Regions from separate parts of the Acetobacterium sp. KB-1 genome, predicted to be linked through region 2. Evidence: riboswitches for the same ligand, from Rfam matches in the RefSeq annotation. Region 2 holds a riboswitch; the other holds the start of a gene.
What was found. A riboswitch is a leader RNA that binds a small molecule or an ion and turns the genes downstream of it on or off. The one in region 2 is predicted to bind cobalamin.
Positions count from the first base shown of each region.

Region 1: linked by a shared signal. The riboswitch ahead of nikA (nickel ABC transporter substrate-binding protein) and the one ahead of cobK (precorrin-6A reductase) in region 2 are both predicted to bind cobalamin.

Region 1 covers NZ_CP030040.1:2,635,310-2,640,452, forward strand. Annotated here, with positions in the region: gene opp1C (nickel/cobalt ABC transporter permease) at 1-487, opposite strand, end outside; gene opp1B (nickel/cobalt ABC transporter permease) at 489-1,415, opposite strand; gene nikA (nickel ABC transporter substrate-binding protein) at 1,456-3,051, opposite strand; cobalamin riboswitch at 3,264-3,459, opposite strand; gene DOZ58_RS12185 (ABC transporter ATP-binding protein) at 3,637-4,392, opposite strand; gene DOZ58_RS12190 (ABC transporter ATP-binding protein) at 4,396-5,143, opposite strand, start outside.
Region 2 covers NZ_CP030040.1:3,487,517-3,492,659, reverse strand. Annotated here, with positions in the region: gene DOZ58_RS16080 (energy-coupling factor ABC transporter ATP-binding protein) at 1-540, opposite strand, end outside; gene cbiQ (cobalt ECF transporter T component CbiQ) at 562-1,380, opposite strand; gene cobK (precorrin-6A reductase) at 1,485-2,270, opposite strand; cobalamin riboswitch at 2,385-2,580, opposite strand; gene DOZ58_RS16065 (sodium:alanine symporter family protein) at 2,823-4,235, opposite strand; gene DOZ58_RS16060 (peptide-methionine (R)-S-oxide reductase) at 4,354-4,479, opposite strand; gene DOZ58_RS19140 (hypothetical protein) at 4,663-4,785, opposite strand; gene DOZ58_RS16055 (non-ribosomal peptide synthetase) at 4,879-5,143, opposite strand, start outside.

The DNA of each region.
Region 1 (5,143 bases), 850 kb from region 2:
ACGAAATGACAATCGAGCGAATCATCCGCACATACCAGGCCCATTTGGCAATCACCGTTGCCAGAACGATATTGGTGATCCCCGTTCCCAAAATCCCCACAATCGCAAGAATCAGCACCTCACTGGGGAAGGATAACATGATATCACAGATCCGCATAATCACATCATCAACCGTTCCTCTGAAATAGCCGGCAATGACCCCCAGGACAGTACCAATCAGAATGGTGACAATCATCGTCAGCACCGAAACGAGGATCGTCACCCGGCCGCCATATAAAATCCGGGAATAAACATCCCGGCCCAATTGATCCGTGCCAAATAAATGGGCCAGCGATGGGCCCTGAAACTTATCAATGATGTTCTGAGCGGTAGGGTCATAGGGCGCTACCAAGGGTGCCAGAACAGCCAGACCAATCACCAGTAAGAGAAAAAAACTAACCCCCATCGCTAGGCGGTCCTTTCTGAACCGATTCCAAAATCCTGCCATCTCACGTCTCCCTTCTTCTCGGATCAATCCAAACGGATCCCAGATCTACCAGTAAATTACAAAATACGAATAACACCGCCATGATCAGCACATAGGCCTGAATCATCGGAAAATCCCGATTGAAAATTGCTGTCACACAGAGCCGGCCGATTCCCGGCCAAGCAAAGATGTTTTCAATCACGACGGTCCCGGCAATCAGCTTGGGAATCGACATCCCCAGGGCTGTTAAGGAGGTTTGCAGGGAATTTTTAAAGACATGTTTCATTATCGTCTGTTCCTTTAAACCCCGTACCCGACCATAAAGCACATAATTCTCCCGCTTGTTCTGAATCATGTTGTTCCGAATCAACCGGACATAGGTGGCAATATATCCCAGTGACAAGGTCACCGCCGGTAGAATCACCGAAGCCGGAGACGTCATCCCACTGGTCGGCAGCCATTTAAGCTTCACGGCAAAAAGCCACATCAGCAGAATGCCCGCCCAGAAGCCCGGAATCGCCGTTCCCACAAAAACAATCCCCCGCATCGTTTTATCCGTGATGCTATTCTCTTTCACAGCACATAACACCCCGGCTGCCACCGAGATAATAACGATGATCAACAGCGAAACACTGGCCAGATAAAGAGTCGGCGGCAATGCCTTGGCGATTTCTTCACCGACTGGTTTGTTATTGGCATAGCTGTTACCAAAATCACCCTGAAGGGCATTGCTAAGCCAAGTCAGATAGCGGGTCATAAAAGGGTCATCGAGTCCTAATTGCTCCCGCATCTGGGCAATATTCTCTGCGGTCGGGGTGACCTCATTGACCCGAATGGCGACTTCGGCCGGATCACTGGGGCTTAAATTAATTAATATAAAGGCAAAAAAGGAGATTCCGATTAAAATCGGAATCATCCACAGGAGCCTTTTGACAATGTAATGCTTCATGGTCTTACTCCCCTTTATTTTTCCAGTTTGTTATTCATAACTACTTGGAAAAGTACATTTTTTCAAATGGTATTTCATATTGAGAATCGTTAAAGGTTACCCCATTTAAACCATCGATGGCCACCGCTTTGGTTTTTGAGTAAGAAATCGGTATATACACATACTGGTCATTAATATAGGTTAGCACCTCTTTGTACATCTCGGCCCGTTTGGTGTCGTCAGCTTCAATCATGATCTTGGTAATGGTTTCATCCAGCCACTGTTTCTTTTCCAGTCCAACCTGAGCCTGATAATCGCCATGGGCGGGAATTCGCCACGATGAAACATAAGATTGGGGATCGTAGGGGGTTCCCCATGACAAAGAATATTGAAGATCAAAGTCGCCGGTTTTCTGACGATCCAGGAAGGCCTGTTTTTCTTCTCCAAGAATATTCATCTTGATGCCAACGGCGGCCAGATCGGCTTGAATCGAGGCGGCAATAGTACCTTCCTGGGCATTTTTGGAATTATAGGAAAGGGTGATTTCACATTTTTGGCCATCTTTTTCGCGAACCCCATCAGTTCCCAGCTTCCAGCCGGCTTCATCTAATAATTGTTTAGCCTTTTCCTGATTATAAGAAATCGTTTTTAAATCAATGTTACAATAGGGGACCTCTTTTGATAACAGCGTATCCGCCTGATCTTCAGATCCGTTTAAAATTCCCTGAATGATATTTTCCTTATTGACCGCATATTCAATCGCTTCCCGAACTTTAATATCTTTGGTAATCGGTGAATTACTATTGATGAGAATCGCTCTGGACGCTATCGGTTCACTGATATAGGTTTTGTAGGCGCCTTCATCTTCCAGTTTTTTATACGAATCCAGATCAACCTGATCACCATCTGCTCCGAAGAGTAAATCTACTTCGCCGTTCTGAAGGGCTAATAAAATTGTCTGAGGATCTGGCATGACCTTCCAGTTAACGGTTTTTATCTTCGTTTTTTCGCCCCAATAATTTTCATTCTGGGTAAAGGTAGCGTACTGGTTATCAACATGCTCGGATAAAACCCAGGGACCGGTGCCAATATAACCACTCACGCCTTCTTCGGTGGTGCCATTAACAAAACAATTGGGTGAAATGAATCGGAACGGCCGGGTCAGACCCAACTCCACCAGGGTGGGGTAATAGGGTTGCTTTAATACCAATTTGTAAGTGTGCTCATCGACTACCACATTTTCCTTGATCTCATTGACCATATCCAGCCAGGCATGCCGTTCCAGATTTCCGACGATGGCATCCATATTCAGTTTGACTGCCTCGGCATTAAAGGCCGCACCATCCGTAAAGGTAACTCCTTTTCGCAAATGGAAGGTATATTCCAGTCCATCCGCAGAAATTTCCCAACTTTCCGCCAGTGCCGGCTTCACTTCGCCGTCTTCATTTTTCGTGAGACCTTCAAAAACCATGTTTTGAGCTGACATCTCACCCGAATACAGATGCGGGTTAATGTCCCGGATATCCTTGGTACAGGCATAATTTAATGCTTCTTTAGTGGAAACATCAGAGTTTGCCGAGGTGCTGCTACATCCTGCAAAAATACCGGTACACAGCACCGCGGCGACAAGTACCGCTAAACCTTTTTTTAACTTCATTTTCTTTTCTCCTCTAAACTACTTGTTTTATTTGATCAACTTCCAGTTTCATGCCATTGTCTTTTGTAGCAAAGAACCTGAGCTTTATCACAACATTAAAGATTTGTATTTTTGAGGAATTTTTTCCATAAAAAAACCCCACCATCTCAGAAAAGATAGTGAGGTTGCAAAAAAAGCCTGCTAAAAAAAACACCTCCTCTATCACACGTAGAGATTGAGTAATTAAAGCAGGCAGGTCTTCTGGCTAAAGCGTCAACATTACCTCCTGCCTTCCCATATCATGGTGGCATTCCTGGAGGAACTCTTCTCATACAGCGGCGGGACCGCGTGGGATTTTCACCCATCTTCCCTTTTCACCGACCTGTAATACATTGGATTACTGCCGGCACCTGTTTTATTAATATTCAATTTAATTATAAGCCGGTGTTTTAATAAAAAATAATCAAAACACTAAAAAACAGAAACAATCACTTGTCTTTCATTGTTTCTGTTTGTCATTTTAACACGTTTAATCTGCTTTCGCAATCTTTTTAAACCGATATGATATTCTTTTTAAGAATACCTTTATATGCCAGAGAAGTTTACCTATAAGATTGACTCAATGAGTTTTTTAGTATAATCCTGTTGAGGATTTATGATAATCTCATCCGGCGTTCCTTCTTCCACCACATGACCATGATGCATCACCAGAACCCGATCACAGACTTCCTGGACCAGGGCCAGGTCATGACAGATCATGAGTTGTGACATTCCCAACTCTTTTTTTAATTGCGTCAGCAGTTTCATAATTTGGGCTTGAACCGTCACATCAAGGGCGCTGGTTGCTTCGTCACAGATCAGTAGTTGGGGTTTGATGGCAATGGCTCTGGCAATGGAAGCCCGCTGACATTCCCCGCCACTGACCTGATGGGGATAGCGGTCGGTAAATTCAGGGCCTAATTCACAGATGTTGAGATATTTAATGGCTCTCACCCGGGCTTCCTCACGACTGATCCCTTGATTGATCATACTCTCCATGATGCCATCTCCCAGTTTAATCCGGGGATTAAAAGAATCCACTGGCATCTGAAAAACCATTTGAATGTCCCGATAGACCTCCCGCTGGGCTTTCCCGCTCAGACCAATAATGTCTTTTCCACCCAGTCGAATTTCGCCTTTATCAGCCGCTTCCAGACCGGTAATCATTTTTGCCACGGTGCTTTTCCCGCTACCGCTTTCCCCAACCAGAGCCAGACATTCCCCTTTGCAAAGATGAAAGCTGACATCATCAACTGCATGAATGCTTATTTTTCCCTTATGATAGGTTTTACTTAAGTTGCTAACTGCTAAAAGCTCACTCATCTTTCACCTTCTCCGAATTCTTGGGACGGCCTGAATCAACGCTCTGGTGTATGCCTCCTGGGGATCATCGATGACATCCCGGGTATCTCCATACTCCACCAGACGACCTTGACACATCACCGCTACCTTATCGGCCATGTAAGAAACCACCCCAATATTATGCGTGACAATGGCAATTCCGGTTCCAAATTCATCCCGTAGCGCCATCATCTCTTTGACAACCTGAGCCTGAACCGTCACATCCAGAGCCGAGGTGGGCTCATCGGCAAAGAGCAGATCGGGCTCCAGAATCATCGCCATCACAATCCCCACCCGCTGATTCATACCGCCCGATAACTCAAAGGGATAACTGTTTAAAATACGCTCACTATCTTTGAGATTAATCTTGTTAAACAGGGTATCCGCCCGCCTCCTCACCTCTTGACGGTCCTTAAAACCATGTTGTTCCATGGTTTCATAAAGCTGCTCACCGATCGTTCTTATCGGGCACAAGGCACTGCCGCAGTTTTGAAAAATCATGCCCATTTCCGGTCCCCGCATGGTTCTGAGCGCTTCAGCATCGAGGTCAATCACGTTCTGGCCTTTGTAAAAAATGTCGCCACGATTAACCCGGCCGGCGCAGTCCAATAAGCCCATCGTCGCCCTGATCAGGGTGCTTTTTCCGCTTCCCGATTCGCCCACTATCCCCAGAATCTCGCCCTGCTTCATCTTCAGGTTAACACCGGTGACCATCGGCTGTCCGTCATAGGAA
Region 2 (5,143 bases):
CTCTTCTAACATCTGGGCATTGAGGGGATCCAGGGCCGCGGTTGGTTCATCAAAGATAATGACCTCTGATTTCATCGCGATAATATCAGCAATCGTCACCCGCTTTTTTTCGCCGCCACTTAAATAATGAGGCGGACGATCTTTAAAATCGAGGATGTTCATGTAGGTTAGGGCCTCATCGACCCGGCTGATTACCTCTTCTCGAGGCAGTTTTAAATTCATCGGGCCAAAACCAACCTCGGCCATGACGGTGGAGGCAATGATCTGATTGTCGGCGTCCTGAAAAACAATCCCGATATTCTTGCGCAAATCTTTTATATTCTTTTTATTAATAATTGTGCCCTGATAGCTGATTTCGCCGTGATCGGCTTTAAGTACCCCATTGGCATTAAGAAAAAAGGTCGACTTACCAGACCCGTTCGATCCGATCACCGCAATCTTTTCGCCCTTAAAAATATTCACACTGACCCCATCCAGCGCCGGGTTTCCGTTTCCATAACTGTAATAAAGCTCGCTGACCTTTAGTATTGGTTCACTCATAATTAATGCCATCAATCCTTTCTAGTGCGTAAAAATCCCAAGCAGAATCAGAAAAATCATGAAGGCAGCCCCAATTATCAGGTGACTCACCTGAAGCTTCTTTTCTTCTTCCAGAAAAACCAAATCGCCGTCATAGCCTCTGGCTTCCATGGCGGTATAATAAGCATTGGCCTTTTTAAGTGAAACCACCAGCATATTGCTGGCGACACTGCCAAAGGTATAGCAGGCAGTCTTAAAATCACTATAGCCCTGGCGGGAATCGGCAGAATTTCGTATGTTATTAAAAACATCCAGCATAATAAAAATATACCGATAAATCAGGTTCATTAGCTCAATAATCAGCTTGGGCACATGGGCCTTTCGGAGCACCCCGATGATTTCTGAAGAAGGTGTGGACAAGGTCATCATAATCATGGCGCTAATGGCACCAAAGACTTTCAGAATCAGAAAGGCCATTTCCTGGAGCTTGGCAACTGAGGTAAAGAGATAGCCAAAACCAAGAAAAAGATTAAACTGCCCGATCGGCTGGCTTGAAAAATCAACCCCAATGGCAATGGTTCCCAGAAGAATAAAGGTAATCGGTATCATCAGTACCGAAATATACGCTCCCAGCGGCAGTCCGCCTTTTAACACCGTCAAATAGGCCATGCTGGCGATTACGGCCAGAGACACAAAGGGATTATTTAGCCCAATGCAAAGAAGCAGGGTGGTAAAGGAAAAAACCACTTTAAAGGTCGGGTTCCACTGTCTTATTTTTGAGGCATAGGCATAAAAATCAATGGCCGATCCTTCGCCATGTTTATGTCCAATTTGATGATGGTGTCGCTTCTGATGATGCATTGTTTCATGCTCCGGTTTTTCACCGGTTTTTACAACACTGATCCATTTATCTAAACTTTTTTCCACATGAAGCCTACCCTTCTATTGTTTGCTTGTCTTGACGCTTACTGATTCAACTGACCATGGCAAATTTTTCCCACACCTTTCATCAACTCTTCAATTGAAGAGAATTTATTGCTGCAGTTTTCTTCAATCCGGTCGACCAGAATAATTTTCATCCCCAGTTTTTTAGCGGCTTTGATTTTGTCCACTACGCCACCCATGTTGCCACTTTCCTTGGTTACCAGGACCGACGCCTTACAATATTTAAATAATTCAATATTTAACGCTTCATTATAGGGGCCCTTAATGGCAATGATATTTCTGGGGTTAAATCCCAGACTTTCGCATTTACTTAAAACTTTCCAGTCTGGAAGCACGCGCAGATAAATCCTTTTCGAGAAGTCGGGAATCCTTTTGAATGTTTCAATCTTATTACTCCCAAGCGTAAGTAAAATATTGCCTTCGCAGTTTTCCAGAACATCACAGGCTTCTCCGTAGTTCTTAACGATGGTAATGTCCGGGTCATCCTCATATCTGATCCGCTCCCGTTCATAACGAAGATAGGGCAGGGCTTCGAATTTGCAGACATTGATGGCGTTTCTTGTTATTTCTGTTGAAAATGGATTGGAGGCGTCAATTAAACAGGCCGGTTTAAGCTTTCTAATCAACTGGGTAATGTAATCTTTGTTCAGTTTACCCTGATAAATATCCAGATTATTAAACTCATCCAACATACCAGCTCCCAATCGCGAAGTAACCGTCACTGCCGTATCCTGTTTTTTTTCTAGTAGTCTTTCAATCACTGTCTTTGCGTCGGTTGTCCCGGCTATTACGAGTACTTTTGACATTAATTCTCCATCCTATTTCTTACTTTTTTGCACCAAAAAACCTCATTATCTCTAAACAAGACAATGAGGTCGCAAAAATGCGTACAAAAATAAACCTCCTCCATCTCTCGTAGAGTTTGAGATACACAAACAGGCAGGTCTTCTGGCTTGAGCGTCAGCATTACCTCCTGCCTTCCCAACTAAGTGGTGGCATTCCTGGAGGAACTCTTCTCTTACAGCGGCGGGACCGCGGGGGATTTTCACCCCTCTTCCCTTTTCACCGGCTTATAATACATGGATTACAGCCGACACCTGTTTATCTTATTAAATTCTTATTCTTTTTTTAAGTCTCTTGTACTATATCAAAAAATAGTAATTTTGTCACGGATTTTTTTGTCGGATTTTTTATAACTTGAAAAGTTCCGTTCTTAAACCCAGCTCGACTAATGACAGACCGGCGATGGAAGTCACATCGGTTTCATCAGGATCCACCAGCACGATGGCTTCTGAATCGATGGTATCAATGGTTTTTAAATCATCAGTCAGACCAACACCCGTTTTCTTTACTTTAGTTTATTTATTTTTCAAAGCTTTGCGTGCCAGTCTTGCTGGTGTGATGATGCGATCTTGATAATCAAAGCACTCTTTGGCAATAACATTACTCAAAAGCAACAGGCAAATGAGATTTGGAATGGCCATGAGGCCGTTCATGGTATCCCAGACGATTTCCAAAGCAATGGTTGAACCGATAAAGGTAACCAGACAGTAAACAAATCGATAGATCTTAGTTGCTATGGGCGCTCTGATAAGATATTCCAGGGATTTTTCGCCATAATATTCCCAACCCAAAATAGTTGAAAAAGCAAATAGCATAATACCAATGGTTATAATCCATCCTCCGGCAGGTCCTAATGCAGATTGAAATGCCATAATAGTGAGATTCACACCGGTTACCAAATTTCCAGAGGCATCCACACTGCCTAATGCACCGGAAGAGGCAATGACTATGCCGGTAATACTGCAGGTTACCAGGGTATCAAAAAAGGTGCCGGTCATATTGATATAGCCCTGTCGTGAAGGATAGTCGGTTACTGCAGCCGCTGCGGCGATGGGTGCGGAGCCCAGGCCCGCCTCATTGGAAAAAACCCCCCGGGCAACGCCCCAACGCATCGCGGTTAACATACTGGCAATAATCGTTCCACCGACACCACCGGCAATGGCAGTGGGAGAAAAAGCCATCGTAAAGATTTCAGCTATGCCGGCTGGGACATTTTCATAATTAATGATAATGACGGTTAATGCGGCGATAAAATACAAAACAGCCATAAACGGTACAATTATGCCGCAAACCTTTCCGATACTTTTAATCCCGCCAAGAAGCACAGTGATCGCCAGACCTGTAATGATGAGTCCGGTAATCCAGGTTGGCACCCCAAAGGTTCCATAAACCGCATTTGAGATGGAGTTGGCCTGGGTCATGTTGCCGATACCAAAAGAAGCGGCCACTGCAAAGACTGAAAATAAAACGGCCATTGTGGATCCCAGCCATTTAATTTTAATGCCATTTTTCATGGCATACATGGGCCCTCCGGACATTTCGCCCTGTTCGTTGGTTTCCCGATATTTTATGGCCAGTACACTTTCACCATATTTGGTGGAAAGACCAAACAGGGCACTGATCCACATCCATACCAGGGCACCAGGACCTCCCAGTACCATGGCCGTTGCCACACCGACGATATTTCCTGTACCGATGGTGGCGGCCAAAGATGTCATTAACGATTGAAAAGGGGAAATATCCCCACGTTTTTTCTTCTTCGTTTTCTCGGTTTTTACAAAAATTGATTTCAAAGCATAACCAAGGTTACGCCATGGCAAAAACTTTAACCGAATGGTTAAAAAGATTCCTGTTCCTACTAAAAGCATTAGCATAACAGGTCCCCAAACTAAATTGTTGATCGCTGTAACTATTTCCGAAAAGTTCATGTATTCCTCCTGAATTTTTAAAGCAACTTAAATATCGTAGCATAGTTAGTCGGTTTATGCCAAGAGACTCAAGGTAATGCTAGCGCTAAAAGGTAGGCTTCTTTAATACTAATCGAAACTATTCAAAACATACGTTTCCATAATAAAGCGGCTCCCCAGTGCTGATAATCACATAAAGCCCCTTTCGATATTCGTTATAGTACTCATTTTGAAACGGCGATTCAGTGGCTTTTTTCTGGGTCACCACATATTGATCCGGTGACAGTGTTTTAATATGGTATGCGGATCCTTTTTTTGATATTTCATCGTGATTCCTACCTTTCCTGCAACTGTTTTATTATTACCCTATCTTTCCGAGTGCTAATCAGTCTTCAATAATATTAAGAAAGGCTTCAAGACCATTCACTGGCTGTTCAAGCGGTTATTTCTACAGATATAGGCTGTCCGGTTCGCCGTGAATCATCTGCTGATTGACGGCAAACTCATTGATCTTTTTCAGATCTGTTTCGCATTTATTGATTTCAACCGACGCCTGCTTATCACTATTCAATTTTTATTAAATCCTAAATCTCATTGTGGTATATCGAACAAATGTAATTTTATCACGAATTTTTTTGTGCATTACATCCTCATCCTGAACGCTTTATTTTTGACCAATCTCGAAAAATCCAAGTCCATCAATAGCGGCTATCATCTTATGAAGATAATCATCACTGGTAATCGGCCATTTATATCCTTTACGGAAAAGCATATTAGTGGTAAACCGTTGTTCACTGCCCAGATAAGCAATCTGCTGGTGCGAGCCGGTATCGGTGTAGGCAATGATCCCCGATAAATAACGGGTCAGGCGGTCATCATTCATCGCTGTTTCCAATCGTTTCTGGAACTCTTTTTCGCTGATGATCGCA